3 regions of the Cronobacter turicensis genome follow, and region 1 is predicted to be linked to each of the others. Evidence: predicted binding sites of a transcription regulator. Region 1 holds the regulator's gene; each other region holds the start of a gene.

Region 1 (10,194 bases):
TCAGCCTTAATCTCGTACTGACCAGTACGCTGCTGGCGGCAGGCTTCCCGGCGTTCGCGCTGACGGGCGATACCGAACAGCCTATCCACATTGAATCTGACCAGCAGTCGCTGGATATGCAGGGCAATGTCGTCACCTTCACCGGTAATGTCGTGGTAACGCAGGGCACGATTAAAATCAACGCCGATAAAGTCGTCGTGACGCGCCCGAGCGGTGATAAAGGCAAAGAGGTGATTGACGGTTACGGCAATCCGGCCACGTTCTACCAGATGCAGGACAACGGCAAACCGGTGAAAGGCCACGCCTCCACAATGCACTACGAGTTGCAAAGCGATTTCGTGGTGCTGACCGGCAACGCCTATCTTGAGCAGCTCGACAGCAACATCAAAGGCGACAAAATCACGTATCTCGTGAAAGAGCAGAAGATGCAGGCGTTCAGCGAGAAAGGCAAACGCGTCACCACCGTACTGGTGCCATCGCAGCTGCAAAATAAAGACGGCGCCGCTCAGGCGCCGGCCCAGAAAAAGAGTAATTAAACCCCTATGGCAACCCTCATTGCGAAACACCTGGCAAAAGCCTACAAAGGCCGCCGCGTAGTGGAAGATGTCAGCCTGACGGTAAATTCAGGCGAGATTGTCGGCCTGCTTGGCCCCAACGGCGCGGGCAAAACCACGACGTTCTATATGGTGGTGGGCATCGTTCAGCGCGACGCGGGCGACATCATCATTGATGATGAAGATATCAGCCTGCTGCCGCTGCACGCCCGCGCGCGTCGCGGCATCGGCTATCTGCCGCAGGAAGCGTCGATTTTCCGCCGCCTGAGCGTCTATGACAACCTGATGGCCGTCCTGCAAATTCGCGACGACCTCAGCACCGAGCAGCGCGAAGATCGCGCCAAAGAGCTGATGGAAGAGTTTCACATCGACCATCTGCGCGACAGCCTCGGCCAGTCGCTCTCCGGCGGTGAACGCCGTCGCGTCGAGATTGCCCGCGCGCTGGCCGCGAACCCGAAATTCATTCTGCTTGATGAACCGTTCGCCGGCGTCGACCCGATTTCGGTCATCGACATTAAACGCATCATTGAGCATCTGCGCGACAGCGGCCTCGGCGTGCTGATTACCGACCACAACGTGCGTGAAACGCTGGCGGTCTGCGAGCGCGCTTACATCGTCAGCCAGGGCCACCTTATCGCCCACGGCACCCCTGAAGATATCCTGCAGGACGAACAGGTTAAACGCGTATACCTTGGGGAAGAGTTCAGACTCTGATAGGGTAGAGCAACAGGCAGAAACGGCGCGCTACCCGGCGCGCCCTGCCGCAACAGGTCTTTTGACGTTTACACCTGAGGATTTTTGCTCTGAATATGAAGCAAGGTTTGCAACTAAGGCTAAGCCAACAGCTCGCCATGACGCCGCAGTTGCAGCAGGCCATCCGCTTGTTGCAATTGTCCACGCTGGAGCTTCAGCAGGAGCTGCAACAGGCGCTGGAGAGCAATCCCCTGCTTGAGCAAACCGACATTCACGACGAAATTGCCACTCAGGAAACGCAGGACAGCGAAGGGCTGGATACTGCCGAAGCGCTGGAACAAAAAGAGATGCCCGACGAGCTGCCGCTTGACGCCAGCTGGGATGAAATCTACACCGCGGGCACCCCGTCTGGCACCGGCACTGACTATATCGATGACGAGCTGCCGGTTTATCAGGGCGAAACCACCCAGAGCCTGCAGGATTACCTGATGTGGCAGGTGCAGTTAACGCCCTTTACTGATACCGATCGCGCCATCGCCACGGCGATTGTCGATGCGGTGGACGATACCGGCTATCTCACCGTAACGGTGCAGGATATTCTCGACGGCATGGGCGATAACGATGACGACATCGGCCCTGAAGAGATCGAAGCCGTACTCAAGCGCGTTCAGCGTTTCGATCCGGTAGGCGTCGCCGCCCGCGATCTGCGCGACTGCCTGTTGATCCAGCTTTCGCAGTTTAGCGCCGAAACCCCTTTTCTCGCGCAGGCGCGCCAGATCGTCAGCGATCACCTCGATCTGCTGGCCAATCATGATTTCCGCAGCCTGATGCGTGTCACACGCCTTAAAGAAGACGTGCTGAAAGAAGCGGTCAATCTTATTCAGTCGCTCGATCCGCGCCCCGGACAGTCGATCCAGACCGGCGAGCCGGAATATGTCATCCCGGACGTGCTGGTGCGCAAGCATAACGGCCGCTGGACGGTCGAACTCAATGCCGACAGCATCCCCCGGCTCAAAATCAATCAGCAGTACGCCGCCATGTCTGGCAGCGCGCGTAACGAATCCGACAGCCAGTTCATCCGCAGCAATCTTCAGGAAGCTAAATGGCTTATCAAAAGTCTGGAGAGCCGTAACGACACGCTGCTGCGCGTCAGCCGTTGCATCGTCGAACAGCAGCAAGCGTTCTTCGATCAGGGCGAAGAGTATATGAAGCCGATGGTGCTGGCCGATATTGCTCAGGCGGTTGAGATGCATGAATCCACCATCTCCCGCGTCACCACGCAAAAATATCTGCACAGCCCGCGCGGCATCTTTGAATTAAAGTATTTTTTCTCAAGCCACGTGAACACTGAGGGCGGCGGCGAAGCCTCGTCCACGGCAATCCGCGCGCTGGTGAAAAAGTTGATTGCAGCGGAAAACCCCGCGAAACCCTTAAGCGACAGCAAGCTAACGTCTATGCTGTCAGAACAAGGAATCATGGTGGCCCGCCGTACCGTTGCGAAGTATCGAGAATCTTTATCCATACCGCCGTCAAATCAGCGCAAACAGCTGGTCTGACCCAACCGATAAGGAAGACACTATGCAGCTCAACATCACAGGACATAACGTCGAAATTACTGAAGCGTTGCGCGACTTCGTTAACGCCAAGTTCGCCAAGCTGGAGCAGTATTTCGAAAGGATTAATCAGGTCTATATTGTGCTGAAGGTGGAAAAGGTGACCCAAATCGCCGACGCCACCCTGCATGTGAACGGCGGGGAGCTGCATGCCAGTTCGGAAGGGCAGGATATGTACGCCGCGATTGACGGTTTGATTGATAAACTGGCGCGGCAGCTCACTAAACATAAAGATAAACTGAAACAACATTAATTGTCCGGGCGTTGCGCTGGGACATCGGCGGCTCGCGGCCCGTGCGGCGAGCCGCCGCACCAGAAAACGCTTAGGTGAAATTATGATGAATAATGATACGGCTCTGCCATTGAGCAATGTTTTAAACCAGGAATGCACCCGCAGCGGCGTACACTGCCAGAGCAAAAAACGCGCCCTGGAGATTATCAGCGAGCTGGCGGCAAAGCAGCTCAGCCTGCCGCCGCAGGTCGTCTTTGAAGCGATCCTCACCCGTGAGCGGATGGGCAGTACCGGAATTGGCAACGGCATCGCCATTCCGCACGGCAAACTTGAAGAAGATACGCTGCGCGCCGTCGGCGTTTTCGTCCAGCTCGAAACGCCCATCCCTTTCGACGCCATTGATAACCAGCCCGTCGATTTACTCTTTGCATTGCTGGTGCCGGCAGATCAAACCAAAACGCATCTGCATACGCTCTCTCTGGTGGCCAAAAGACTGGCGGACAAAACGATTTGTCGCCGTCTGCGCGCCGCGCAAAGCGATGAAGAGCTCTACCAGATAATCACTGAAACCAGTGAAGAGAATGAATGACCGTGCCGAGAGGCACAACCCAGGAGGCACCGGTTACCCGGTCTGAAGTGTGGAGAAACAGCAGATGGTTCTGATGATCGTCAGTGGACGTTCAGGGTCAGGGAAATCGGTCGCCCTGCGTGCACTGGAAGATATGGGGTTCTACTGCGTCGATAACCTGCCTGTCGTGCTGCTGCCTGAACTGGCGCGCACGCTTTCGGAAAGGCAGATATCCGCCGCGGTGAGCATCGACGTTCGCAATATGCCGGAATCCCCGGAGGTGTTTGAGCAGGCGATGAACAACCTGCCGGACGCGTTCTCTCCGCAACTGCTGTTCCTCGACGCCGATCGCAATACGCTAATCCGCCGCTACAGCGACACGCGTCGCCTGCACCCGCTCTCCAGCAAAAATTTGTCGCTGGAAAGCGCCATTGATGAAGAGAACGATTTGCTGGAGCCGCTGCGATCGCGGGCGGATCTTATCGTCGATACGTCGGAAATGTCGGTGCATGAACTGGCGGAGATGCTGCGTACCCGTCTGCTGGGCAAGCGCGAGCGCGAACTTACGATGGTGTTTGAGTCATTCGGCTTTAAACACGGCATTCCTATCGACGCCGATTACGTTTTCGACGTGCGCTTCCTGCCGAACCCGCACTGGGACCCGAAACTGCGCCCGATGACCGGCCTTGATAAGCCCGTCGCGGCGTTTCTCGATCGCCATACGGAAGTTCACAACTTCATCTACCAGACGCGCAGCTATCTGGAACTCTGGCTGCCGATGCTGGAAACCAACAATCGCAGCTATCTGACCGTCGCGATTGGCTGTACCGGCGGTAAACACCGTTCCGTCTATATCGCCGAACAGCTGGCGGACTACTTCCGCTCGCGCGGTAAAAACGTTCAGTCCCGTCATCGTACGCTGGAAAAACGCAAATCATGACCGTAAAACAGACCGTTGAAATCACCAACAAGCTCGGGATGCACGCCCGTCCGGCCATGAAACTGTTTGAGCTGGTGCAGAGCTTTGACGCGGAAGTGTTGTTGCGTAATGAAGCGGGCACGGAAGCGGAAGCCAGCAGCGTCATCGCGCTGCTGATGCTGGATTCCGCACAGGGCGGGCATATCGAGATTGAAGCCACCGGACCGCAGGAAAAAGAAGCGCTGGCGGCCGTCATCGCGCTGTTTAACGCAGGCTTTGACGAAGACTGACCGCCCTGCCCTCAGCGCAGCGTATGCTGCGCCATAAACGATTCTCCGCCAAGCTGGCGCATCTGGCGCAAAATCCACTGCTGACGCGCCCGCACATAGCCTGAAGGCGCGGTCGCCTTATAGCGCAGCGGGTTTGGCAGCACCGCCGCCAGCAGCGCGGCTTCTGATGCCGAAAGGCGGCTGGCGGGCTTATTGAAATAGCGCTGTGACGCCTCTTCCACGCCAAACACGCCATCACCGAATTCCGCGATATTCAGATAGACCGTCAGAATGCGGCGCTTGCTCCAGACGGTTTCGATGCCAAGCGTTAAGCCCGCTTCCAGCCCCTTACGCAGCCAGCTGCGCCCATCCCACAGAAACAGATTCTTGGCCGTTTGCTGCGACAGCGTGGAAGCCCCGCGAATGCGGCTGCTCCGCTCGTTATGCGAGACGGCTTTCTGGATCGCCGCCACGTCAAACCCCCAGTGCTCCGGGAACCGCTGGTCTTCCGCCGCGATGACCGCAAGCCCCATCCAGGGTGAAATCTCATCCATACTCACCCAGTCGGAGTGGGCCACGTAGCTGAAATCGCCGCTAAACCACGCGGAGAACTGCCGCTCAACCATGACCGCCGAAAAGGGCACCGGCACCACGCTGAACAGCAAAATACCTGCGATCCAGACGCCGAGCACCGCCAGCACTGCACGCAGCGCCAGCCGCCGCAGGCGCACGAACAGCGAACCGCGCGCTTTACTCATTCGCACATCGCCACCAGGCGCGCCACCAGTTTCTCAATACCTGCCGCCGCCTCGTCGATGCTTTCCGCCAGCATATAGGCGGGGGTGGTCAGCACTTTGTTATCTTCATCCACCACAATATCGTCCACAGGGCACGGCACATGCTCCCCGCCCATCTCTTCCACCAGCTCAGCGGTGTCAATATCGGTGCCGATAGTCAGACGCAGAGGCGCGGCGACAATTTTCGGCAGCATCGCGGGCGCGATACAGATAAAGCCGAGCGGTTTGCCGGCCGCGTGCATCGCACTCGCCAGGGCGTGAAGCGCAGGGTCCACGGCGCACTCGCTGCCGCGCGTGGCGAAATCACACAGGTTTTTGGCCGCGCCAAACCCGCCAGGCACCACCAGCGCATCGAGATCGTCCGCGCGCGCCTGCTCCAGCGGCGTTATCTTGCCGCGGGCGATACGGGCCGCCTCCACCAGCACATTGCGCGTCTCGCCGGTCGGTTCGCCCGTGACGTGATTAATCACGTCCGCTTGTGGTTTATCAGGCGCAAAACAGACCGCCTGCGCGCCATTGCGGGCCAGCGCCAGCAGGGTAATTACCGCTTCATGAATTTCTGAACCGTCATAAACGCCGCAACCGCTTAAAACCACTCCGATTTTTTTCATGATTTATCCTTACGTTAAGCCGTTGAAACTTTGAGTAAAATGTTATTTAAACGTTATGCTTCACACATTTTACTGATTCACATAACAAATCATTTAAGATTTGCTATCTTATGTACGAGCGATTTGATTACTCAGGCCGCGCCACGTAGTTAAAAAGATCAACATCACTAATCAATGGCGAGGCCACGATTTCCCTGGTGTTGGCGCAGTATTCGCGCACCCCGGTTTAGCCGGGGTCATTTTTTTCCGGCGCCGGCAACCCAGACTTTCAGCGCCTCGACGTCGTGACGCCACTCCTGCTTCAGCTCTTCAATCCATTCACCCACGTTGTCCCACCACGCCGGAAGATCGGGCGACTGGATTTTTTGCGCCAACTGTTGCAAGTGACGCAACCCTACCGCACCGGCGGCGCCTTTGATTTTATGACCCTCTTCCACAATCCCTTTTTGATCGCGCGCGGTGAGGTTGGATTCCAGCACGCTCAGGTAACCCGGCATCATTTTTTCAAACATCGCCAGGCCATCGGTGATGAGTTTCGGGCCAACCAACTGCAGATATTGCTCCAGCATCGGGAGATCGAGCAGCGCCTGCTGCTTGCCGTCATCACTTGTCGTCACGTCTTGCTCCTCATCGTCAGGTTGCGTATCCCAGAACTTTTTGATGGTCGCGGTCAGGGCCGGCACCGCCAGCGGTTTGCTCAGCACGTCATCCATACCTGCTTCCAGATACTCTTTTTTATCTTTCAACACGTTGGCCGTCAGCGCCACCAGCGGCGGCAGCGCGTCGCGGGAATAGCAGCGGTTGAGTTCGCGGGAGATATCCAGCCCGGTCATGTCCGGCAACTGGATATCCAGCAGCACCAGGTCAAACTCGCCGGGGCTGAACATCTCCAGCGCCGCTTTACCGGTCATCGCCACCTCGACGCTGCAACCGAGTTTTTCCAGCACCGATGTCGCCACGATGACGTTCAGCTCAATATCTTCCACCAGTAGCACATGCAGGGCGGGCAGCGGCATGTCGTCATCATTCAGCGTATCTTCCACTTCTTCCGCCACGCGCGGCGCCTGCACTGTCAGAACGAAAGTCGACCCCTGGCCCGGTTTGCTCGATACCGTAATGTCGCCGCCCATGCTTTTCGCAAGACGGCGCGATACCGCAAGACCAATCCCCGTACCGGTCGCCGGTTTACCGCCCTGGCTGTCTTTCACCTGGTAATACATGGCGAAAATCTTGTCCTGCTCCTCCTGCGGAATACCGATACCGGAATCTTCCACCTCAAAGCGTAGCTGCTCGTTGTCGTTATAGCTGACGCGCACCGTCACCTGGCCTTGCTGGGTAAATTTCACCGCGTTGCTGATGAGGTTCCAGAGGATCTGCCGCAGGCGCGTGCCATCGGTCAGCACCTTATGCGGCACCGGGCGCACCGGCTCCATCACAAAGCGCAGTCCTTTCTGCTGCGCCTGCAGGCCGGAGAGGTTTTCCAGGTCCGCCAGGAAACTGGTGAAATCGACAGGCTGGTTATCAAGCTGCACTTTGCGCCGCTCAATTTTATCCATATCGATAATATCGTTGAAGATATTGCCAAGCGTCACGGCGGAGACGTGGATCGTCTTCAGGTATTTTTCCTGCTCGGCGCTCAGGTCGGTATCCAGCAGAATGCGGCTTAAGCCCACGATGCCGTTAAGCGGCGTACGCAGCTCGTGGCTGATGGTAGAGATAAAGGTGGTCTTATCGCGGCTGGCGCGCTCCAGCGCGTCCTGATAACGCTTACGCTCGGTAATATCGCGCCCGAAGCCCATCAGCCCGTGGCGTTTACCCACGCGGTCGTAATACGGCACTTTGCGGATCTCAAAGCACGCTTTGCGGCCATCGGGGTAGTCGAGCCACTGCTCGTAGGTGAGAGACACATTATGCCGGAAGACTTTTTCATCGGTCTCCAGCACTTTTTCCGCCGCTTCCGGCGCATACACTTCGTGGGGCTTAAGGCCAATCAGCTGTTTTTCGCTTTTGCCGGTGAGCAGCTCCATCGCCCGGTTGCAGCCCGAAAACTCTTTATCTTCATTACGGTAGAACACCAGATCCGGCGAGGCGTCGAGAAACGAGCGCAGGAAAGAGGATTGCTGCTCCAGCTGGATTTGCGTGACTTCGCGCTCTTTCATCTCCACTTTCAGCTGCTCCAGCATATTCTGGCGCTCGGCTTCCGCTTTTTCGCGGTCGGCGATTTCCTGGTTAAGCTGGGCGATATTGTCCTTGAGCTGCACGTTGAGCTTGAGGTCGCGCTCGCGCATCTCTTCAAGCTTATCGACCAGTTTTGAGAGCCGCTGACGCGACTCCTCAAGCTGCTCCACCACCACCGACAGAAAGTAGACGGCCCAGGGCGTGATCAACAGACCAAAGAAAATCGAACGGATAACGTCGATGCTCTCGACCTGGCCATGCAGCACCATCGTCACGGCCATTTGCACCGCCATCGCCAGCACGACCAGCGCAAGGGCCAGCAGCAGTGAAAAGCGCACCAGGCCAAGCTTTACCAGTAAATCAACGTAGTACTGCGCCAGCAGGCGGATCTGTTTCATAAAGGATTCCTGTACTGATATTCCGTTCAATAATACCTAAATCCGTCCCGCTGGCGGGAATTCAGGCAAAAAAGTGCGGGGTGAGAAGGCGAGTGACGGGAAAAACAGCATTTAAAGCGGGTCAGGCGCGCCGCGCCAGGGACGTCCGAGCGCCGAGCCCTGCGCGCCATGCAGGTTAAGATAGCGGTCAATCTCGACCATACCGGTCCAGCGGTTCTCGCACCACAGCGGCGCCAGTAAGGTCGGACGGCGGGCGCTGGCGGAAATACGATGGTAGATGATGTCAGGCGGCGTATGGCGAATCATCTCGCCCGCCGTCACGGCATAATCCTCCAGCGCAATGCCGCTAAGCCGCCCGGCCCGCCAGGCTTTCGCCATAATGCTGCCCTCAACGATATGCAGCGGATGCAGCTTAATGCCGTCGACGCCGGTTTCCACCACCCGCTCAAGCGAGACCAGCGCATCGAGGCGGGTTTCTCCCGGCAGCCCGACGATAAGATGCGTGCACACCTTAAGCCCCCTCGCCCGCGCCCGACGCGCGGTGTCCTGATAACAGGCAAAATCATGGCCGCGATTAATACGGTGCAGAGTTTTATCCTTCGCGCTTTGCAGCCCCAGCTCCAGCCAGACTTCATAACCTTGTTGATGGTAGCCCGAGAGGAGATCCAGCACGCTCTCCGGCACGCAGTCCGGACGCGTGCCGACGCACAGCCCGACGATATCCGCCTGGCTTATCGCCTGCTGGTACATTTCGCGCAATACGTTAACTTCCGCAAAGGTGCTGGTGTAGGCCTGGAAATAGGCGAGATAACGGCGGGCGCGGTCGACGCGCGCCGCCTGCTGCGCCAGCTGCTGCTGAATTGGGAGATGCTGCTGGGTTTCATCGGCGAACGACGCGACATTGCAGAAGGTGCAGCCGCCGCGTCCCAGCGTGCCGTCGCGGTTCGGGCAACTGAAGCCGCCATGCAATGAGAGTTTATGAACTTTCTGGCCGTAACGACGCGTCAGGTCGCCGCCAAACATATTGACTAATTTTTGTAACTGCATAATCTGAAAAGCCGCCCAGCGAAAGGGCGTCAGCCTGCCATTTTTACTTCTTCACGGCGATGATATGGATCAAGCGCCCTGCCCCCGCTTTTATCTGATGAATAATCATTCATTGTAAACGCTATTTTAATCACCCTGACACCAATTACTTTTCCTTATGATCGTAACGATTATTTAAGGAATATGACGAACCGTTAAAAACAGAGCGTTTATGCGGCTTGCGGGCGTTGCACGAAAGATCGTGCTGCTTTAAAACGCAATAACAGCGCGCTATCTACTTCCAACCGCTTTCTTATAGTGAGTCAGATCACACAT
Region 2 (10,194 bases), 830 kb from region 1:
GGGCCTCTAGACGAAAGGGACTTCGCTTTCGCAGACAACCCTGCTTCTTTACTTTCTATCAGACAATCTGTGTGAGCACTACGAGGTTGTATCTTTCAGGTAAGGAGGTGATCCAACCGCAGGTTCCCCTACGGTTACCTTGTTACGACTTCACCCCAGTCATGAATCACAAAGTGGTAAGCGCCCTCCCGAAGGTTAAGCTACCTACTTCTTTTGCAACCCACTCCCATGGTGTGACGGGCGGTGTGTACAAGGCCCGGGAACGTATTCACCGTGGCATTCTGATCCACGATTACTAGCGATTCCGACTTCATGGAGTCGAGTTGCAGACTCCAATCCGGACTACGACGCACTTTATGAGGTCCGCTTGCTCTCGCGAGTTCGCTTCTCTTTGTATGCGCCATTGTAGCACGTGTGTAGCCCTGGTCGTAAGGGCCATGATGACTTGACGTCATCCCCACCTTCCTCCGGTTTATCACCGGCAGTCTCCTTTGAGTTCCCACCATTACGTGCTGGCAACAAAGGATAAGGGTTGCGCTCGTTGCGGGACTTAACCCAACATTTCACAACACGAGCTGACGACAGCCATGCAGCACCTGTCTCAGAGTTCCCGAAGGCACTCCCGCATCTCTGCAGGATTCTCTGGATGTCAAGACCAGGTAAGGTTCTTCGCGTTGCATCGAATTAAACCACATGCTCCACCGCTTGTGCGGGCCCCCGTCAATTCATTTGAGTTTTAACCTTGCGGCCGTACTCCCCAGGCGGTCGACTTAACGCGTTAGCTCCGGAAGCCACGCCTCAAGGGCACAACCTCCAAGTCGACATCGTTTACGGCGTGGACTACCAGGGTATCTAATCCTGTTTGCTCCCCACGCTTTCGCACCTGAGCGTCAGTCTTCGTCCAGGGGGCCGCCTTCGCCACCGGTATTCCTCCAGATCTCTACGCATTTCACCGCTACACCTGGAATTCTACCCCCCTCTACGAGACTCAAGCTTGCCAGTTTCAAATGCAGTTCCCAGGTTGAGCCCGGGGATTTCACATCTGACTTAACAAACCGCCTGCGTGCGCTTTACGCCCAGTAATTCCGATTAACGCTTGCACCCTCCGTATTACCGCGGCTGCTGGCACGGAGTTAGCCGGTGCTTCTTCTGCGAGTAACGTCAATGACTGCGGTTATTAACCACAATCCCTTCCTCCTCGCTGAAAGTACTTTACAACCCGAAGGCCTTCTTCATACACGCGGCATGGCTGCATCAGGCTTGCGCCCATTGTGCAATATTCCCCACTGCTGCCTCCCGTAGGAGTCTGGACCGTGTCTCAGTTCCAGTGTGGCTGGTCATCCTCTCAGACCAGCTAGGGATCGTCGCCTAGGTGAGCCTTTACCCCACCTACTAGCTAATCCCATCTGGGCACATCTGATGGCATGAGGCCCGAAGGTCCCCCACTTTGGTCCGAAGACGTTATGCGGTATTAGCTACCGTTTCCAGTAGTTATCCCCCTCCATCAGGCAGTTTCCCAGACATTACTCACCCGTCCGCCACTCGTCAGCAGAGCAGCAAGCTGCTCTCTGTTACCGTTCGACTTGCATGTGTTAGGCCTGCCGCCAGCGTTCAATCTGAGCCATGATCAAACTCTTCAATTAAAAGTCTGATGCTCAAAGAATTAAACTGTTAGTTCGTAATGAATTAACTGTTGTTCACTTGAGACTTGATATTCATTTATCGTCCGAAGACGTTAAGATATCAGTGCCCCGAGTGCCCACACAGATTGTCTGATAAATTGTTAAAGAGCGGTGCGACAAGGCTTTCAGCCTGCTGTCGCGAGGTGGCGTATATTACGCTTTCCTCTTTCAGAGTCAACCCTTAATTTCAGGATTTTTCTCTTATCGCGCCGGCCATTTCGTGAAGTGCTTCACATTGCCGTCTCGATGGAGGCGCATTATAGGGATCTCAGTTTTCAGCACAACCTTTTTTTCGATCTTTTCTTTCAACTGCTGTTTTTTCATGCTCATTGCTGCGATCCCGCGCGATCTGCTCAACGAACAGGCGCATTTACGCTTGCACACTGCCTTAAATCCAACCAAAGTCTTCTTACTCTTGATAAGAAACCGAGGCGATTATGTCTTCTTCTGTATTACGTCTTTATAAAAATACCTTTCCCGGCACAGGCCAGCGCGTAATGGTGGATAGCTCAAGCGTAGTGATTGGCGATGTTAGACTGGCTGACGATGTAGGCGTCTGGCCCCTGGTGGTGATCCGCGGAGACGTCAATTATGTTGCCGTTGGCGCGCGCACGAATATTCAGGATGGCAGCGTGTTACATGTCACGCATAAATCTTCTTATAACCCTGAGGGTAATCCGCTCATTATTGGCGAAGACGTTACGGTTGGGCATAAGGTCATGCTGCATGGCTGCACCATTGGCAATCGCGTGCTAGTCGGCATGGGCTCGATCGTACTTGACGGCGCCATTATAGAAAATGACGTGATGATAGGTGCCGGAAGCCTGGTGCCGCAGGATAAGCGTCTGGAAAGCGGTTACCTGTATCTTGGCAGCCCGGTAAAGCAGATTCGCCCGTTAAAAGACGCAGAGCGCGAAGGGCTGCGCTACTCGGCAAATAACTATGTGAAGTGGAAAGATGAGTATCTGGCTCAGGAGAGCCAGACCCAGCCCTGATTATCCTCTTCCTGAGCAGCGATAAGCTGCTCAGCTTCTTCTTCAAGATCCCAACGGTGCTGTCGGAATGCCGCGATCCATTCATCGGGCGACTCACCAGAAAAACGGGCCACCAGCACAGACTGCGGAATCGCACAGGTAAGGACCAGTCCATTGACCAACGCCGGAAAACACACGACCTGACGCCGTTCATCCCAGTGCTCACGATCCGGGAACTGAATCGCCTGATTCATTGCGCCAGCTCCTGCTTGAGCTTCTCAATCACCGGCACAACTTCCGGCAGGACGCCATGCCAGAGCAGAACCGCGTGCGCCGCCTGGCTCACCAGCATACCCAGCCCGTCCGCGAGATGCGTTGCGCCCTGTGTCTGACACCATGACAGGAACGGCGTCAGGCCTTTCTGATAGAACATGTCATAGCAAGCCATTTTTTCCGCAATCAGTGCCGCCGGAAGCGCCGGGATCTCACCATGCATCCCGCTGGAAGTGGCATTAATAATGAGATCGAACTTATGACCAGCCAGATCCGCAAGCGCGACGGCGTTTACGCTGCCGGTATGACTAAAGAGCGTCGCCAGCTCCTGCGCGCGGGCAAAGGTGCGGTTAGTAATGGTTACCACACAATCCAGCGACAGCAGAGGCAACAAGACGCCCCTCGCTGCGCCGCCAGCGCCCACCAGCAGGATCCGGTAACGCGGCTGGATCATATCAAGGCGCTCAAGATCGCTTAAGAGACCAATACCATCCGTGTTATCGCCGAGTAAACGCCCATCCTCAAGCCGCTTCAGCGTATTGACCGCACCGGCAAGCGCCGCTCTTTCCGTCAGTTCATCGGCACGGGCAAAAGCCTGCTCTTTAAAAGGCACCGTCACGTTTGCGCCCTTTCCCCCCGCGCTGAAAAAGTCTTCCAGCGTCTTCACAAAGTTATCACGCGGCGCCAGTACGCGTCCGTACGGATGCGTAATCTGTAACTGCTGCGCAAATTGCTGATGAATAAACGGCGATTTACTGTGCGAGACAGGATTACCAAAAACAGCGTAGGTTTCCATGCGTTACCCTTGTCGGAAAAGTGCACCCGTCAGCGCATCACGGATCTCAGAAGGATTTTGTCGCCCCCCCGTTGCGCCATGCAACACCGGGAAAGCGTCACCGAACTGTGCCAGCACTTCCTGCGCCGTACGGCATGGCTCAAGCCCGGAAAGATTGGCGCTGGTCGATACCAGCGGTTTGCCGAAGGCTTCGCATAGCGCAATGACCTGCGGATGATTCGTGACGCGAACCGCCAGCGAGTCAAAACGGCCCGTCAGCCAGCGGGGCGTTGATGCCTTTGCCGGGAAAACAAACGTCACTGGCCCAGGCCAGCAGGCAAACACCGCTTCACGCTGTTCCGGCGTCAGCGCTGCATCATCTATATAGGGCTTGAGTTGCTCAAAGTTTGCCGCAATCAGGATGAGTCCTTTTTCCATGGGCCGCTGCTTTAATTCCAGCAGTCGTTTTACGGCGGTTTCGCTGTCTGGGTCACATCCCACACCGAATACCGCTTCTGTTGGATAAGCGATGACATGTTCTTTTTTAAGGACGTCGACGATAGAGGATATCGCGTCCGCAGGCTGATTATTCTTCACGGTCTTATTCCGCCGTTACCGGCTTTCCACATTGTTTACTGGCGCAAAAGCGTTTCATGCCGTGCGCGGTTTTCTTTTCTATAAGGAGGGGATAATGGCATTCCGGGCATTCGCCTGCCACCGGTCTGGCATTAATCACAAACTGGCATTCCGGATAGCGATCGCAGGAATAAAAGGTTTTGCCAAAGCGCGACCGACGCTGAACCAGATGGCCATCGCTACACTGAGGACAGTGCAATGCGGTTTCGTCAGGTTTGTCGATTTGTTCAGTGTGTTCGCACTCAGGATAACGGCTGCAGCCGATAAACATGCCGAAACGCCCCTGCCTTAGCACAAGCGTCGCGTCACATACCGGGCATTGCTGGCCTTCAAGTACTTTGACGATGTGACCGTCCGCCTGGCCTTTCAGCGGGCGAACGTAATCACACTCGGGGTAATGCGAACATCCCAGGAAAGGACCATGCTTCCCGGAACGTATAAGGAGTTCAGCCCCGCATTTTGGGCAGGGCTCGTGTTTGGGCACTGAAAAGAGTGCTGACCTTGCCATAATTCACCACTGCGCTGAAAATATCAGTGCAGCATACCGTCATTCACCTCAAAGAGCAGTTCTTCCATTTGTTGATAGGCATTTTCACATCCGGGGATGTTAAAAAGCACCATCAGGATGACCCACTTAAGATCTTCTAAATCAAACTCGGCGGTATCCAGCGCCATGACGCGCTCAATAACCATTTCACGAGTTTCGAGATTCAGCACCTGAATTTGTTCCAGAAACAGCAGGAACCCCCGACAGCTGGCGTCCAGCCGCTGGCACTCTTCTGCGGTGTAAATACGCATTGAGAGTGGATCCGACGCCAGTTGCATCGGCGCGGAAAGACCATCCTGATAATCCGCCAGCTTTTCCAGCCATAACAGCGCATTAAAGATATCTTCCTGATCAAAACCCGCATCCGTCAGGTCCCGCGTCAGCTTATCCTGGTCAACGCGCATCTCAGCTTCGTTATGGATATAGGTTTCAAACAAATACATTAGTACGTCGAACATGGCCTGCCCTCCTCACTCGGACATAGCCGCCGGGTACAGCTGCGATCCATCCTGCTAACTCCAGTTCGAGTAGCTGGGCTACCGTCAATGGCACAGGTTGGCCGGCACGTTCAGCGACGACGTCAACAGGTGTAACCTCATCTCCTACGTTAGCCAACAGCTCGGGAAATGGCAATGCACCTTCCTCTTGATCCGGTGAATAATTCACAGTCTTGAGCCAGGGCAGCTCGTTTTGTAAATAATCGATAATGTCCTGAGGATGCGTAACGGCGATAGCGCCTTGTTGAATCAGCCAGTGCGGCCCTTCACAACCGGGATTACCGACAGGGCCCGGCAGCGCGAAAACTTCGCGCCCTTGCTCAACGGCGCACCGCGCTGTGACCAGTGAACCGCTGCGTAACGCGGCCTCGACCACCAGCACACCAACGCTCAATCCGCTGATGATACGATTACGCCTTGGGAAGTGCGCAGGCCGGGGCTGCGCCTCAAAAGGAAACTCTGACACCACCGCTCCGCCTTGCTCAATTATCTCCTCCGCCAGTTTGCGATGACGCGCCGGATACACCTGTGCGAGGCCGTTACCCAACACCGCGATAGTTTTCCCCTGCGCCTTAAGCGCGCTGCGGTGCGCGATAGCGTCTATCCCCAGCGCCAGCCCGCTGGTTAAGGTCAGGCCGCTTTCCGCCAGCGCATAACAGAATTTGCTGCCCCACTGCTCGCCATACCACGAATGATGGCGGCTACCGACGACAGCCAACTGCGGCCGGGTCAATGCCCGGGGATCGCCTGCCACCAGCAACGCGCCGGGGAACCATTCGATTGCGCGTAGAGAAACGGGATAATGCGCAGAGCGCGCAGTGAGTAAATGGTGCCCCGGCATTTCAAGCCAGCGCAGAGCAGCCTCAAGCTTCGCCTGCGGATAACCGAAGAAAAGCGCCCGTTGCTTTATGTTAAGCCCCGCCAGCCGTAATGCCTCGGCGGGATCGCCGGGCATATTTTGCAGCCGCTGAAAAGCCCGAACCATTATTTCGCCGCTCAGGCTATACACCGCCATCAGGCGTAACCAAATCTCCGTTGGTGACATCGCGCTATCCCCCGCCAGACGCCGTTCTCTAATCCCTGTGATTCGTTGCTGATGCTGTCAATCAAAGGGGGATTTGTCTAGAATAGAGGTTAAGATCCTTTCAACTCTTGAATACAGCTCTGGAAATTTATGTCAGTTTTGCAGGTATTACATATTCCGGACGAGCGGCTTCGCATCGTCGCTGAACCGGTTAAAGAAGTTAATGCAGATATTCAGCGTATCGTTGATGATATGTTCGACACGATGTACGCCGAAGAAGGCATTGGGCTTGCCGCAACCCAGGTAGATATTCATCAGCGTATTATCGTGATTGATGTTTCTGAAAATCGCGATGAGCGCCTGGTCCTTATCAACCCGGAGCTGCTGGAACAGTCCGGCGAAACCGGCATTGAAGAGGGCTGCCTCTCTATCCCGGAACAACGCGCCTTTGTGCCGCGTGCCGAGAAAGTGAAAATCCGCGCGCTTGACCGCAACGGGAAATCGTTTGAACTGGAAGCTGACGGTCTGCTGGCCATTTGTATCCAGCATGAAATGGATCACCTGGTTGGTAAATTATTTATCGATTATCTGTCGCCAATGAAGCGTCAGCGTATTCGCCAGAAAGTTGAAAAACTGGATCGCATGAAGGCGAAAGCCGCAGGTTAAATAAAGACAGGGAATAACGTGTCCGAGTCACTTCGCATTATTTTCGCCGGTACGCCGGATTTCGCAGCGCGTCATCTCGACGCGTTGTTGTCCTCTTCCCATCAGGTCGTTGGCGTATTCACTCAGCCAGACCGTCCGGCGGGCCGCGGTAAAAAGCTGATGCCAGGGCCGGTAAAAGTGCTGGCGCAAGAAAATGACATCCCGATCTTTCAGCCGAAATCTCTGCGTCCAGCTGAAAATCAGGCGCTCGTGTCTGCACTGAATGCTGATGTCATGGTGGTGGTCGCCTACGGCTTGATTCTTCCTGAAGCAGTGCTGGCGATGCCCCGCCTGGGCTGTATTAATGTACACGGCTCGCTGCTTCCGCGCTGGCGCGGCGCGGCGCCTATTCAGCGTTCGCTGTGGGCGGGCGATTCAGAAACCGGCGTGACTATCATGCAGATGGACAAAGGGCTCGATACCGGCGACATGTTGCGTAAGCTTTCCTGTCCGATTACTGCCGACGACACCAGCGCCTCGCTGTATGAAAAGCTGGCACAGCTTGGCCCGCAGGGGCTGCTCGCCACGCTTGAGGATCTGGCAACGGGCCGCGCGGTTCCTGAAAAACAGGATGACGCACAGGCAACGTATGCAGACAAGCTTAGTAAAGAAGAGGCCCGCCTCGACTGGACGCTTTCCGCCGGGCAGCTTGAACGCTGTATCCGCGCGTTTAACCCCTGGCCTGTTAGCTTCTTCATGATTGACGATCAGCCTGTGAAAGTCTGGAAAGCGTCGGTTATCCATCAGCAGGGTAACGCGGCTCCTGGCACCGTGCTTGATGCGGGTAAACAGGGTGTCCAGATAGCGACGGCGGATGGCATCCTCAATCTGGAAGAACTCCAGCCTGCGGGTAAAAAACCGATGTCAGCGCAGGATCTTTTAAACTCCCGCCGGGAGTGGTTTACGCCAGGCGCGATTCTCGCCTGAGCGACGGCATTAACAGCCCGGTTTTCCGGGCCTTTTTATTTCAGATGCAGGTTAACCTGCCCGTGGCTATGAAAAAATCCATTAATCTCCGCAGCCTGGCGGCGCAAGCTATCGAACAGGTAGTCGAAAAAGGCCAGTCCCTCAGTACCGTTCTGCCGCCGCTCCAGCATAAAGTCTCTGATAAAGACAAAGCGCTGTTACAGGAACTTTGCTTCGGCGTTTTGCGCACGCTCTCGCAGCAGGAATGGCTTATCAATAAGCTGATGTCGCGCCCGATGACAGGTAAACAGCGCACCATTCATTACCTGATTATGGTGGGCTTATATCAGCTGCTGTATACGCGTATTCCGCCGCACGCGGCGCTGGCTGAAACCGTGGAAGGCGCGGTGGCGATCAAGCGCATGCAGTTTAAGGGGCTGATTAACGGCGTATTGCGCCAGTTTCAGCGCCAGCAGGATGAGTTACTGGCCGAATTTGCAGGTCAGGATGCGCGCTGGTTACATCCGATGTGGCTGTTAAAGCGGCTTCAGACCGCCTGGCCACAAGAGTGGCAAGCCGTGGTGCAAGCCAACAACGAGCGCCCGCCGATGTGGCTGCGCGTCAACCGTCAGCATCATTCCCGCGACGAGTGGCTTACGCTGCTGGAAGAAAACGGGATGACGGGTCATATCCACCCGCGTTACCCGGACGCCGTACGCCTTGAGGCGCCGGCGCCGGTCAGCGCGCTGCCTGGTTTTGAGCAGGGCTGGGTAACAGTGCAGGACGCCTCGGCACAGGGTTGCGTCGAACTATTAGCGCCGCAAAACGGCGAGACGATCCTCGATTTGTGCGCCGCACCTGGCGGAAAAACCACACATATCCTTGAAGCTGCGCCGCAGGCTAACGTGCTGGCCGTTGACGTTGACGCTCAGCGCATCTCTCGCGTTTATGAAAACCTGAAGCGTGTGAAGATGAGGGCAGAGGTCAAGGTGGGCGATGGCCGCTTCCCGGCAACCTGGTGTGGCGATATGCAGTTTGACAGGATCCTGCTTGATGCGCCCTGCTCCGCGACCGGCGTTATTCGCCGTCACCCGGATATTAAGTGGCTGCGTCGTGATTCTGATATCAGTGAGCTGGCGCAGTTGCAGTCTGATATTCTCGACGCTATCTGGCCGCACCTGAAACCGGGCGGTACATTGCTGTATGCGACCTGCTCCATTTTGCCGGAAGAAAACAGCGAACAGATTCGGGCGTTTTTAACCCGAACGCCGGATGCGCAGCTGGACGGTACGGGCTCGGCGCAAACGCCCGGCATACAGAATCTTCCCGGCGCGACCGAAGGCGATGGCTTCTTTTACGCTAAGCTAATCAAAAAGTGATCGGGCCCCGCAAGCGGCCCCGGATGGGTGAAGCATAACGATGAAGATAATTATTCTGGGTGCAGGTCAGGTGGGCGGCACGCTGGCGGAAAACCTGGTGGGTGAAAACAACGACATTACGGTTGTCGATACCAACAGCGATCGCCTTCGCGTACTTCAGGATAAGTTTGATCTGCGCGTCGTACAGGGACACGGCTCCCATCCGCGTGTTCTGCGCGAAGCGGGCGCCGATGATGCGGATATGCTGGTTGCGGTGACCAGCTCCGATGAAACAAACATGATTGCCTGCCAGGTGGCGTATTCGCTTTTCAATACACCGAACCGCATCGCACGCATCCGCGCGCCGGATTATGTCCGGGATGCCGAGCGCCTGTTCACCCCCGAAGCGGTGCCGATCGATCACCTGATCGCGCCGGAACAGCTGGTCATTGATAACATCTACCGGTTGATTGAATATCCGGGCGCGCTGCAGGTGGTGAACTTCGCCGAAGGTAAAGTCAGCCTCGCGGTCGTGAAAGCCTATTATGGCGGGCCGCTGGTTGGTAATGCGCTGTCGACCATGCGCGAACATATGCCGCATATCGACACACGCGTCGCTGCCATTTTCCGCCATGACAGGCCTATCCGGCCGCAAGGATCCACCATTGTGGAAGCGGGCGATGAAGTCTTCTTTATCGCGGCGTCGCAGCATATCCGCGCCGTGATGAGCGAACTTCAGCGTCTCGAAAAACCCTATAAACGCATCATGCTGGTTGGCGGCGGTAATATCGGCGCAGGCCTCGCGCATCGGCTGGAA
Region 3 (10,194 bases), 690 kb from region 1:
TGTTGTCGAGGCGTTAAGTTTTTCCGTAAGCGTGGCTATTTGCGCTTTAAGTGCGGCTTCTGCCGCCTGGTTTTTTTGCAGCAATGCGGTTTGCTCCGCCTGCGCTTTTTGTAATTTTTCTTTCTCTTCTTTGCTGAGCGTGCTGGTTTTAAGCAGCATGCTGTTCTGCGCTGCCAGCGACGCTTTATCCTGCTCCAACTGCGCGAGCTGTTTATTCAGCGCATCGACACTCTTCTCGTTCTGCGCCGCAAGCGCCGCTTTCTCCTGCTCCAGCTGTGCAAGCTGTTTTTCCAGCGCGCTCTGGCTCTGGGTGTGCTCTGCGCCTGCCTTTTTGAGCGCGGCGAGCTCGGTGGTGCGTTTATCGAGTTCCGCCTGAAGCGTCTGCGCTTTGTTATTCAGCGCATCGACGATCTTCTCGTTCTGCGCCGCAAGCGCCGCTTTCTCCTGCTCCAGCTGTGCGAGCTGTTTTTGCAGCGCGCTCTGGCTCTGGGTGTGCTCTGCGCCTGCCTTTTTAAGCGCGGTGAGCTCGGCGGTGCGTTTATCGAGTTCCGCCTGAAGCGTCTGCGCTTTGCTATTCAGCGCATCGACACTCTTCTCGTTCTGCGCCGCAAGCGCCGCTTTCTCCTGCTCCAGCTGTGCGAGCTGTTTTTGCAGCGCGCTCTGGCTCTGGGTGTGCTCTGCGCCTGCCTTTTTGAGCGCGGCGAGCTCGGTGGTGCGTTTATCGAGTTCCGCCTGAAGCGTCTGCGCTTTGCTATTCAGCGCATCGACACTCTTCTCGTTCTGCGCCGCAAGCGCCGCTTTCTCCTGCTCCAGCTGTGCGAGCTGTTTTTGCAGCGCGCTCTGGCTCTGGGTGTGCTCTGCGCCTGCCTTTTTAAGCGCGGCGAGCTCGGCGGTGCGTTTATCGAGTTCCGTCTGAAGCGTCTGCGCTTTGCTATTCAGCGCATCGACGTCATGTGCGTTTTGTGCCGTAAGCGCCGCTTTTTCGCGCTCCAGCTGTGCAAGCTGTTTTTCCAGCGCGCTCTGGCTCTGGGTGTGCTCTGCGCCTGCCTTTTTAAGCGCGGCGAGCTCGGTGGTGCGTTTATCGAGTTCCGCCTGAAGCGTCTGCGCTTTGCTATTCAGCGCATCGACGTCATGTGCGTTTTGTGCCGTAAGCGCCGCTTTTTCGCGCTCCAGCTGCGCGAGCTGTTTTTCCAGCGCGCTCTGGCTCTGGGTGTGCTCTGCGCCTGCCTTTTTAAGCGCGGTGAGCTCGGCGGTGCGTTTATCGAGTTCCGTCTGAAGCGTCTGCGCTTTGCTATTCAGCGCACCGACGCTCTTCTCGTTCTGCGCCGCAAGCGCCGCTTTCTCCTGCTCCAGCTGCGCAAGCTGTTTTTGCAATGCGCTTTCGCTTTGCGCGCGTTTATCGCCAGTGGTTTTTAGCGCCACCAGTTCATCGGCGCGCTTATTCAGCTCATTGCGTAGCGCCTGCATATCACGATTAAAACGCGCGCTGTCCTGCGCATCGCGTTCTGCGATGGCAGCCTTTTCCGTTTCAAGACGCGCTATCTGCTTTTGCAGTGTGCTTTCGCTTGCGGAGTGGCCCGCGCTCGCTTTTTTCAGCTGCGCAAGCTCTGTGGTTTTACTGGCAAGCGCGGCCTGAAGTTCCGCGGCTTTTTGCTCCAGCACTTCGATGCGTGCGGCCTGTTGTGTGCTGGTCGCGCCCTGTTCGCGCTGTGCGCTCTGCTGGCTGCGGGTGAGACGCTCGTTCTCTTTCGCAAGCGCGCTGTTGTCTTTCAGCAACTGCGCGTTTTGCGCCTGGAGGTCGCCAGGCGCGCTGAGACTTTTCTTCTCCTGCTCCGCCGCTTTCAGCTGTTTTTTCAGGCGGGCGATCTCTTGCTGAAGATCGTTGATTTGCGCGCGCGACGCCGACGGCGTTTGCGCGCGCCGGGTGGGTTCCGGGAAGTCTATCTGCTTCACTTCAATCTGCTGAATTGACGACAGAAAATCATTACCCTGAGCGGCAGCGCTATTTTGCGCAGCCCAGGACGACTGCCCGCTCAGTGCGAGCGCCAGCAAAGCGGCGAGCGCGGTGAGGCGGCTTTTTATTCTTCCCTTCATCCCATCACCTCTCATTTAGCCAGCCCTGCGCCTTTTTTCAGTTCGGCCAGCAGAGACTGCGAAATCGTATTGCAGGCGTCATTAACACGGAACTGATACAGCGGCGTAATGGTATCCACCATAATATTGGACAGATCGTTACTGATAGAGGCGTAATATTGCGTCGCTTTAATGCTGCGATATAGCGTGTCTATCTGCTCGCGATATTTTTCACGATTAATATCCGAGAGGTGTTTAGTTTCAGCGAGGCAGCGCTCAAGACGCGATTTAGTATCGTTACTCACCGGCGCAAGCTGATTCATGGATTCAACCGGCGTCGGCGAAGGTTGCGCGGAGACGCTTGCCGCCTGCGGCGCGGTGCTTTTCACCGGTGCGCTTTTAGGCGCGGTGGTGCAGGCGCTTAAAGACATCATCATCGCAGCCATATAAATGCTTTTGTTATTGAACATATTATCTCTTATCTGTCTGATTACAGGATGCCAGCTATCCCTGCGCAATCTGGCCGGGATGACCCGAAATGTGTCCAGTAATAGACTGACTAACCGCGAGAAGCGCGCGGCGTTATGCCAGCATACCGGGAGAAAGAATGCTGATTTTATACAGAGTTGATGAAGATAGATTTTAATAAATTCTTAAAAGTGATTGGTTTATTTCTTAAGAAAATAATAAATGATGTTTCATTTGATTTATTGATGGATGAGAAGGCAGAGCGGCAGCTTAGTGGTTAATTTTTATGATGGCTTTTTTTTACATTTGGGAAACTAATATAAACGAGCGGGTTTTCCAGAAACAGATTATCTAAAAAAAGCGGCGCATCAGCGCCGCTCGTGTCCCGCCAGTCCTTCGCTTAACGCAAAAGTTCATGGATAGCGGCGCGCCGGGGCGAGATATCGCCAATGGTGGCCGCCACCCATTCCGGGTTGTGATAGGTTTCCAGATACCGCTCGCCGCTGTCGCACAGCAGCGTGACGATAGCGCCGCTGCGGCCTTCCTCACGCATTCGCGCCGCCAGTTGTAGCGCGCCCCACATATTGGTGCCGGTGGAGGCGCCCACTTTGCGGCCCAGCAGCTCGCTCAGCCACTGCATCGCCGCCACGCTCGCCGCGTCTGGCACCTGTAACATCTCGTCTATCACATCGGGAATAAAAGAGGGCTCGACGCGCGGGCGGCCAATCCCCTCGATGCGGCTGCCGACGCTGCTTTTCAGCCCGCCGTCGCGCTGCTGCCAGTAATCGTAAAAGACCGAGTTTTCAGGGTCGACCACCATCAGGCGCGTCTCGTGTCCCTGATAGCGCAGGTAGCGGCCAATGGTGGCGGACGTGCCGCCAGTGCCGGCGCTCATCACAATATAATCGGGCACCGGGTGCGGCTCGTTGCTCATCTGGCGGAAAATACTGTCGGCGATATTGTTATTGCCGCGCCAGTCGGTCGCGCGCTCGGCGAAGGTAAACTGATCCATATAGCGGCCGCGCAGCTCGCGGGCGAGTACTTCCGACGCCTCGTAAATTTCGCAGGCGCTCTGCACGAAATGGCAGCGACCGCCGTAAAATTCAATCTGCTCCACTTTGCGCCGCGCGGTGCAGGCGGGCATCACGGCGATAAACGGCAGGCCCAGCATGCGAGCGAACCAGGCTTCCGAAACCGCGGTGGACCCGGATGACGCCTCGATAACCGGCGTGCCTTCGCGGATCCAGCCGTTGCTCAGGCCGTATAAAAACAGCGAGCGCGCCAGACGGTGCTTCAGGCTGCCGGTAGGGTGCGTGCTTTCGTCTTTCAGATAGAACCAGATTCCCGGAAACGCGGGCAGGGTAAAGCGGATCAAATGGGTATCCGCAGAACGCCGGGCGTCGGCGTGGATCTCATTAATGGCGTGGTGAACCCAGGTGCTGGACATGATTCGTTCCGGTTTATCAATTTGTGCCCAGCGTAAAGCATCTGACAGGAAAATAAGTTGCCTTTTAGCCTGTCAGTTGCTGGTATGGGAGAAAAATTTTCTACAGGAATCGGTAATGTTAGATAAAATTGATTGCAGGCTGCTGGCGCTGCTTCAGGAGGACGCGACGCTTTCTTTGCAGGCGCTCGCCGATGCCGTTAATCTGACGACAACGCCTTGCTGGAAGCGGCTTCGGCGGCTCGAAGATGACGGCTATATTATTAAGCGTGTCGCGCTGCTCGACCCGGAAAAACTCGGCCTCGGCCTCACCGCCTTTATGCTGATTAAAACGCAGCATCACAGCAGCGACTGGTACAGTCAGTTTGTCGCGGTGGTTGAAGAGATGCCGGAAGTGCTCGGTTTCTGGCGCATGGCGGGCGAATACGACTACCTTATGCGGGTACAGGTAGCCGATATGAAAAGCTATGACGACTTTTATAAACGTCTGGTTAACCGGGTGCCGGGGCTGTCAGATGTCACTTCGAGCTTCGCCATGGAGCAGATAAAATACACCACGGCCCTGCCGCTTAAGCGCTGAACCGTCTGGCTCGCCACGACATCCGCGCTTTATCATCAGACCAATCAGGAATTTCGCGTGCGATTATTTGCTCAGTTAAGCTGGTATTTTAGCCGGGAGTGGCGTCGCTACCTCGGCGCGGTTGCCCTGCTTATTGTTATCGCCATTTTGCAACTGGTGCCGCCAAAAGTGGTGGGCTACGTTGTCGATGGCGTCACCCAACACCACTACACCACGCGCCAGGTGCTGCTGTGGGTGGGCCTGCTGGTGGTGATTGCGATTGTTGTCTATCTGCTGCGCTACGTCTGGCGCGTACTGCTCTTTGGCGCGTCCTATCAACTGGCCGTCGAACTCAGACGCGATTTCTACCGTCAGCTCAGCCGCCAGCATCCGGAGTTCTATCTGCGTCACCGCACGGGCGATTTGATGGCGCGCGCCACCAACGACGTGGACCGCGTGGTCTTCGCCGCGGGCGAGGGCGTACTGACGCTGGTCGATTCGCTGGTCATGGGCTGCGCGGTGCTGGTCATCATGTGTACCCAGATTAGCTGGCAGCTCACGCTACTGGCGCTGTTGCCGATGCCGGTGATGGCGATTGTCATCAAGCGTTACGGCGATCAATTGCACAACCGATTTAAAGCCGCGCAGGCGGCGTTCTCGTCGCTCAACGACAGAACCCAGGAGAGCCTGACCAGCATCCGCATGATCAAGGCGTTCGGCCTGGAAGACAGGCAGTCGACGCTATTTTCTGAAGACGCGCGCGATACCGGCGTGAAAAACCTGCGCGTGGCGCGCGTGGACGCCCGTTTCGACCCGACGATTTATATCGCGATTGGCATGGCGAACCTGCTGGCCATCGGCGGCGGCAGCTGGATGGTGATGAACGGTACGCTGACGCTCGGCCAGCTCACCAGCTTTATGATGTACCTTGGCCTGATGATTTGGCCGATGCTGGCGCTGGCGTGGATGTTTAACATTGTCGAGCGCGGCAGCGCGGCATACAGCCGCATTCGCGCGCTGCTGGCGGAGGCGCCGGTGGTGGAAGATGGCCAGGCGTCGCTGCCCGCCGGGCGCGGCGTGCTGAAAGTCGCTATCCGTGAATTCCGCTACCCGCATGCCGCCCGCGCCACTTTGCATAATGTGCAATTCACGCTGAAACACGGCCAGATGCTGGGACTGTGCGGCCCGACAGGCGCCGGGAAAACCAGCGTGCTGTCGCTTATTCAGCGCCATTTCGATCTCGACCAGGGGGAGATAACGTTTCATGACGTCTCGCTCGCGCGCGTGCATCTGGATGACTGGCGAGGGCGGCTTGCGGTCGTCAACCAGACGCCGTTCTTATTCTCTGATACGGTCGGCAGCAATATCGCGCTGGGCAAGCCTGACGCCACGCAGGAAGAGATAGAACAGGCGGCGAAACTCGCCTGCGTGCATGACGATATTCTGCGTCTTCCGCAGGGGTATGACACCCAGGTCGGCGAGCGCGGCGTCATGCTCTCCGGCGGCCAGAAGCAGCGTATCTCCATTGCCCGCGCGCTGCTGCTGGAGGCCGAAATCCTGGTGCTGGACGACGCGCTTTCCGCGGTCGATGGCCGCACCGAACACCAGATACTGCATAACCTGCGCCAGTGGGGCGAAAACCGCACGGTAATCATCAGCGCGCACCGGCTCTCGGCGCTGACCGAAGCCAGCGAAATTCTGGTGCTGCAACACGGCCAGGTGGCGCAGCGCGGGCGGCACGAGGCGCTCGCGCTTCAGCCGGGCTGGTATCGGGATATGTATCGCTATCAGCAGCTCGAAGCGGCGCTGGACGACGCGCCGGAAGAGAACGACGAGGAGGCGCTGAATGCGTAATACCGTAAAGAGCTGGTCGACGCTGAAACGTCTGCTGGCGTATGGCTCGCCGTGGCGTAAACCGCTCGGCGGCGCGGTGCTGATGCTCTGGGTCGCGGCGGCGGCGGAAGTGACCGGGCCTGCGCTCATCAGCTATTTCATCGATAATCTGGTAGCGAAAAACCAGCTGCCGCTGGGGCTGGTGGCCGGGCTGGCGTTCGCCTATGTGCTGCTGCAAATCCTCGCCGCCGGGCTGCATTACTGGCAGGCGCTGCTGTTTAACCAGACGGCGGTAGGCGTGGTGCAGCAGCTGCGCACTGATGTAATGGACGCCGCGCTGCGCCAGCCGCTCAGCGCGTTCGATACCCAGCCGGTGGGGCAGCTGATTTCGCGCGTCACTAACGATACCGAAGTGATCCGCGATCTCTATGTCACGGTGGTGGCGACGGTGCTGCGCAGCGCCGCGCTGATCGGCGCGATGCTGGTGGCGATGTTCAGCCTCGACTGGCGCATGGCGCTGGTGGCCATCACCATCTTCCCGGCGGTGCTTATCGTGATGACGATTTATCAGCGCTACAGCACGCCGATTGTGCGCCGGGTGCGGACTTATCTGGCGGATATTAACGACGGCTTTAATGAAGTCATCAGCGGGATGAATGTTATTCAGCAGTTTCGCCAGCAGACCCGTTTTGGCGAGCGCATGAACGCCGCCAGCCATTCACACTATCTGGCGCGCATGCAGACGCTGCGCCTGGACGGCTTTCTGCTGCGCCCGTTGCTGAGCCTCTTTTCAGCGCTGGTGCTGTGCGGGCTGCTGATGCTGTTCGGCTTCACCGCCGCCGGGACGATTCAGGTGGGCGTGCTCTACGCATTTATCAGCTATCTGGGTCGTCTTAACGAGCCGTTGATCGAGCTCACCACCCAGCAGTCGATTTTGCAACAGGCGCTGGTGGCGGGCGAACGCGTATTCGAGCTGATGGACAGGCCGCGCCAGGACTACGGCCATGATGAGCGCCCGCTGGCGAGCGGGGCGATTGAGGTGGATAACGTCTCTTTCGCCTATCGCGACGATCAGCTGGTGCTGAAAGACATTTCGCTCTCGGTGCCGTCACGTCACTTTGTGGCGCTGGTCGGGCATACCGGCAGCGGCAAAAGCACGCTGGCGAGTCTGCTGATGGGCTACTACCCGCTCACGTCGGGCGAAATCCGCCTCGATGGCCGTCCGCTTGCCTCGCTCAGCCATGGCGTGCTGCGCAAAGGCGTGGCGATGGTGCAGCAGGATCCTGTCGTGCTTGCCGATTCTTTCTTCGCGAACGTTACGCTCGGGCGCGACATCGACGAAGCGCGGGTATGGGCGGTGCTGGAAACGGTACAACTCGCCGAACTGGCGCGCGGGATGAGCGACGGCATTCATACTCGTCTCGGCGAGCAGGGCAACAATCTCTCCGTCGGGCAGAAGCAGCTGCTGGCGCTGGCGCGCGTGCTGGTGGACGCGCCGCAGATCCTGATCCTCGACGAAGCGACTGCGAACATCGATTCCGGTACCGAACAGGCGATTCAGCACGCGCTGGCGGCTATCCGTCCGCATACGACGCTGGTGGTTATCGCGCACCGTCTCTCGACTATCGTGGAGGCGGACACCATTCTGGTGCTGCATCGCGGGCAGGCGGTGGAGCGGGGCAGTCATCAGGCGTTGCTTGCGGCGCGCGGACGCTACTGGCAGATGTATCAGCTCCAGCTTGCCGGCGAAGAGTTACAGGCTGCGGCGAAAGAGGAACCGCTCAGCGCCTGACGCACCAAAATTACGCGTTCTGCTAACACGCATCCTTTGTGGTGCAAAAATGTAACGCACCATGCACCGGCATGGTGCGTTTTTGCTTTTATTCCCCGTAACACGCCGTTTAACGACGCCTTCCTCCTGCGGTTTGTGCTGCCGCCGCCCGCGTTTCTATTCCTGGCACGCCGCTTGCTTTACCTGTTTATCGTCGCTGCCGAATTACCCATTTCTGACTGGAGGGGATCTATGAAGCTGGTTACCGTGGTAATCAAACCGTTCAAACTGGAAGACGTGCGTGAAGCACTCTCCACCATTGGCATTCAGGGGCTTACCGTCACCGAGGTGAAAGGGTTCGGGCGCCAGAAAGGCCATGCCGAGCTTTACCGCGGCGCCGAATACAGTGTGAACTTCCTGCCTAAAGTAAAAATCGACGTGGCGATCGCAGACGATCAACTGGATGAGGTTATCGAGGTGGTCAGCAAGGCCGCGTGGACCGGTAAAATTGGCGACGGCAAAATTTTTGTCGCCGAACTGCAACGCGTGATTCGTATTCGTACCGGCGAAGCCGACGAAGCGGCTCTCTGATTTCTGGCCAACCGTTACAGGAATGCACAAGATGAAACACACAGCCTTTAAATCGGGTTTCGGCCTGCTTGCTTTATTGCCGGGCATTGCCCTGGCGGCGCCCGCAGTAGCGGATAAAGCCGATAACGCCTTTATGATGATCTGCACCGCGCTGGTGCTGTTTATGACGATCCCCGGCCTCGCGCTCTTTTACGGCGGTCTTATTCGCGCGAAAAACGTGCTCTCGATGCTGACGCAGATTTCCGTCGCGTTCGCGCTGGTTTGCGTGCTGTGGGTGGTGTATGGCTACTCGCTGGCGTTCGGCAGCGGCGGCAGCTTCTTTGGCAACGTCGACTGGCTGCTGCTGAAGGGCATCAAAATTACCGACCTGATGGGCAGCTTCTATCAGTACATTCACGTCGCGTTCCAGGGCTCCTTCGCCTGTATCACCGTAGGGCTTATCGTCGGCGCGCTGGCGGAACGCATCCGCTTCTCGGCGGTAGTGATTTTCGTGGCGGTGTGGCTCACCTTCTCCTATGTGCCGATTGCCCATATGGTCTGGGGCGGCGGTCTGCTGGCGTCTCACGGCGCGCTGGATTTCGCAGGCGGCACCGTAGTACACATTAACGCCGCTGTGGCGGGCCTGGTGGGCGCGTATCTGGTCGGCAAACGCGTCGGGTTTGGCAAAGAAGCGTTTAAACCGCATAACCTGCCGATGGTCTTTACCGGCACCGCGATCCTTTACTTCGGCTGGTTCGGCTTTAACGCTGGCTCCGCCAGCGCGGCCAACGAAATCGCGGGCCTGGCGTTTGTGAACACCGTTGTCGCGACGGCGGCGGCCATTCTTGCCTGGGTCTTTGGCGAATGGGCGCTGCGCGGTAAGCCATCGCTGCTGGGCGCCTGCTCCGGCGCCATTGCCGGTCTGGTGGGCGTGACGCCTGCGTGCGGCTACATCGGCGTTGGCGGCTCGCTTATCGTGGGTATCGCGGCGGGTCTGGCAGGCTTGTGGGGCGTGACCATGCTGAAACGCTGGCTGCGCGTTGACGACCCGTGCGACGTGTTCGGCGTGCATGGCGTCTGCGGCATCGTGGGCTGCATCCTGACCGGTATCTTCGCCTCCACGTCGCTCGGCGGCGTGGGTTTCGCCGAGGGTGTGACGATGGGCCATCAGGTGCTGGTGCAGCTTGAGAGTATTGCGATTACCGTAGTGTGGTCCGGCGTGGTGGCGTTTATCGCTTACAAAGCCGCGGATTTGACAGTTGGCCTGCGCGTTTCCGAAGAGCAGGAGCGCGAAGGGCTGGACGTCAACAGCCACGGCGAGAATGCCTACAACGCCTGATAGTTGGGTTATCTCCAGAGCACAAAAACCTCCCGCATGCGGGAGGTTTTTTTATGGGGAGAGGTGGGGTTAATGTAAAAAGGCGGGTGCGCTTACCCGCGTTTTCTCATCACGCCTTCCTGCACGGTCGAGGCGAC

Evidence for each region. The regulator sigma-54, encoded in region 1, starts transcription at its own class of promoters, with help from an activator protein. The targets are predictions, from matches to a motif close to GTTGGCACANNTTTCGCTNT.
Region 2: a site for sigma-54 is predicted at 1,825-1,844, ahead of AB8W27_RS01945 (gamma carbonic anhydrase family protein). Genes of this name have one in related genera too.
Region 3: a site for sigma-54 is predicted at 8,331-8,350, ahead of glnK (P-II family nitrogen regulator). Genes of this name have one in related genera too.

The regions. Positions count from the first base shown of each region.
Region 1 covers NZ_CP165997.1:3,939,421-3,949,614, forward strand. The annotation lists gene lptA (lipopolysaccharide ABC transporter substrate-binding protein LptA) at 1-536, shown strand, start outside; gene lptC (LPS export ABC transporter periplasmic protein LptC) at 1-10, shown strand, start outside; gene lptB (LPS export ABC transporter ATP-binding protein) at 543-1,268, shown strand; gene rpoN (RNA polymerase factor sigma-54) at 1,364-2,803, shown strand; gene hpf (ribosome hibernation promoting factor) at 2,826-3,113, shown strand; gene ptsN (PTS IIA-like nitrogen regulatory protein PtsN) at 3,196-3,681, shown strand; gene rapZ (RNase adapter RapZ) at 3,746-4,600, shown strand; gene npr (PTS phosphocarrier protein NPr) at 4,597-4,869, shown strand; gene mtgA (monofunctional biosynthetic peptidoglycan transglycosylase) at 4,881-5,606, opposite strand; gene elbB (isoprenoid biosynthesis glyoxalase ElbB) at 5,603-6,256, opposite strand; gene arcB (aerobic respiration two-component sensor histidine kinase ArcB) at 6,493-8,832, opposite strand; gene AB8W27_RS18885 (TIGR01212 family radical SAM protein) at 8,944-9,879, opposite strand.
Region 2 covers NZ_CP165997.1:386,529-396,722, reverse strand. The annotation lists tRNA gene AB8W27_RS01955 (tRNA-Glu) at 1-21, opposite strand, end outside; rRNA gene AB8W27_RS01950 (16S ribosomal RNA) at 101-1,643, opposite strand; gene AB8W27_RS01945 (gamma carbonic anhydrase family protein) at 2,120-2,677, shown strand; gene AB8W27_RS01940 (DUF1488 domain-containing protein) at 2,653-2,910, opposite strand; gene aroE (shikimate dehydrogenase) at 2,907-3,725, opposite strand; gene tsaC (L-threonylcarbamoyladenylate synthase type 1 TsaC) at 3,729-4,301, opposite strand; gene AB8W27_RS01925 (type I DNA topoisomerase) at 4,306-4,848, opposite strand; gene smg (DUF494 family protein Smg) at 4,872-5,345, opposite strand; gene dprA (DNA-protecting protein DprA) at 5,317-6,429, opposite strand; gene def (peptide deformylase) at 6,559-7,074, shown strand; gene fmt (methionyl-tRNA formyltransferase) at 7,093-8,040, shown strand; gene rsmB (16S rRNA (cytosine(967)-C(5))-methyltransferase RsmB) at 8,109-9,398, shown strand; gene trkA (Trk system potassium transporter TrkA) at 9,439-10,194, shown strand, end outside.
Region 3 covers NZ_CP165997.1:3,247,505-3,257,698, reverse strand. The annotation lists gene AB8W27_RS15645 (hypothetical protein) at 1-2,094, opposite strand, end outside; gene AB8W27_RS15640 (hypothetical protein) at 2,106-2,543, opposite strand; gene AB8W27_RS15635 (PLP-dependent cysteine synthase family protein) at 2,942-3,988, opposite strand; gene AB8W27_RS15630 (Lrp/AsnC family transcriptional regulator) at 4,104-4,565, shown strand; gene AB8W27_RS15625 (SmdA family multidrug ABC transporter permease/ATP-binding protein) at 4,623-6,398, shown strand; gene AB8W27_RS15620 (SmdB family multidrug efflux ABC transporter permease/ATP-binding protein) at 6,391-8,169, shown strand; gene glnK (P-II family nitrogen regulator) at 8,401-8,739, shown strand; gene amtB (ammonium transporter AmtB) at 8,771-10,057, shown strand; gene tesB (acyl-CoA thioesterase II) at 10,150-10,194, opposite strand, start outside.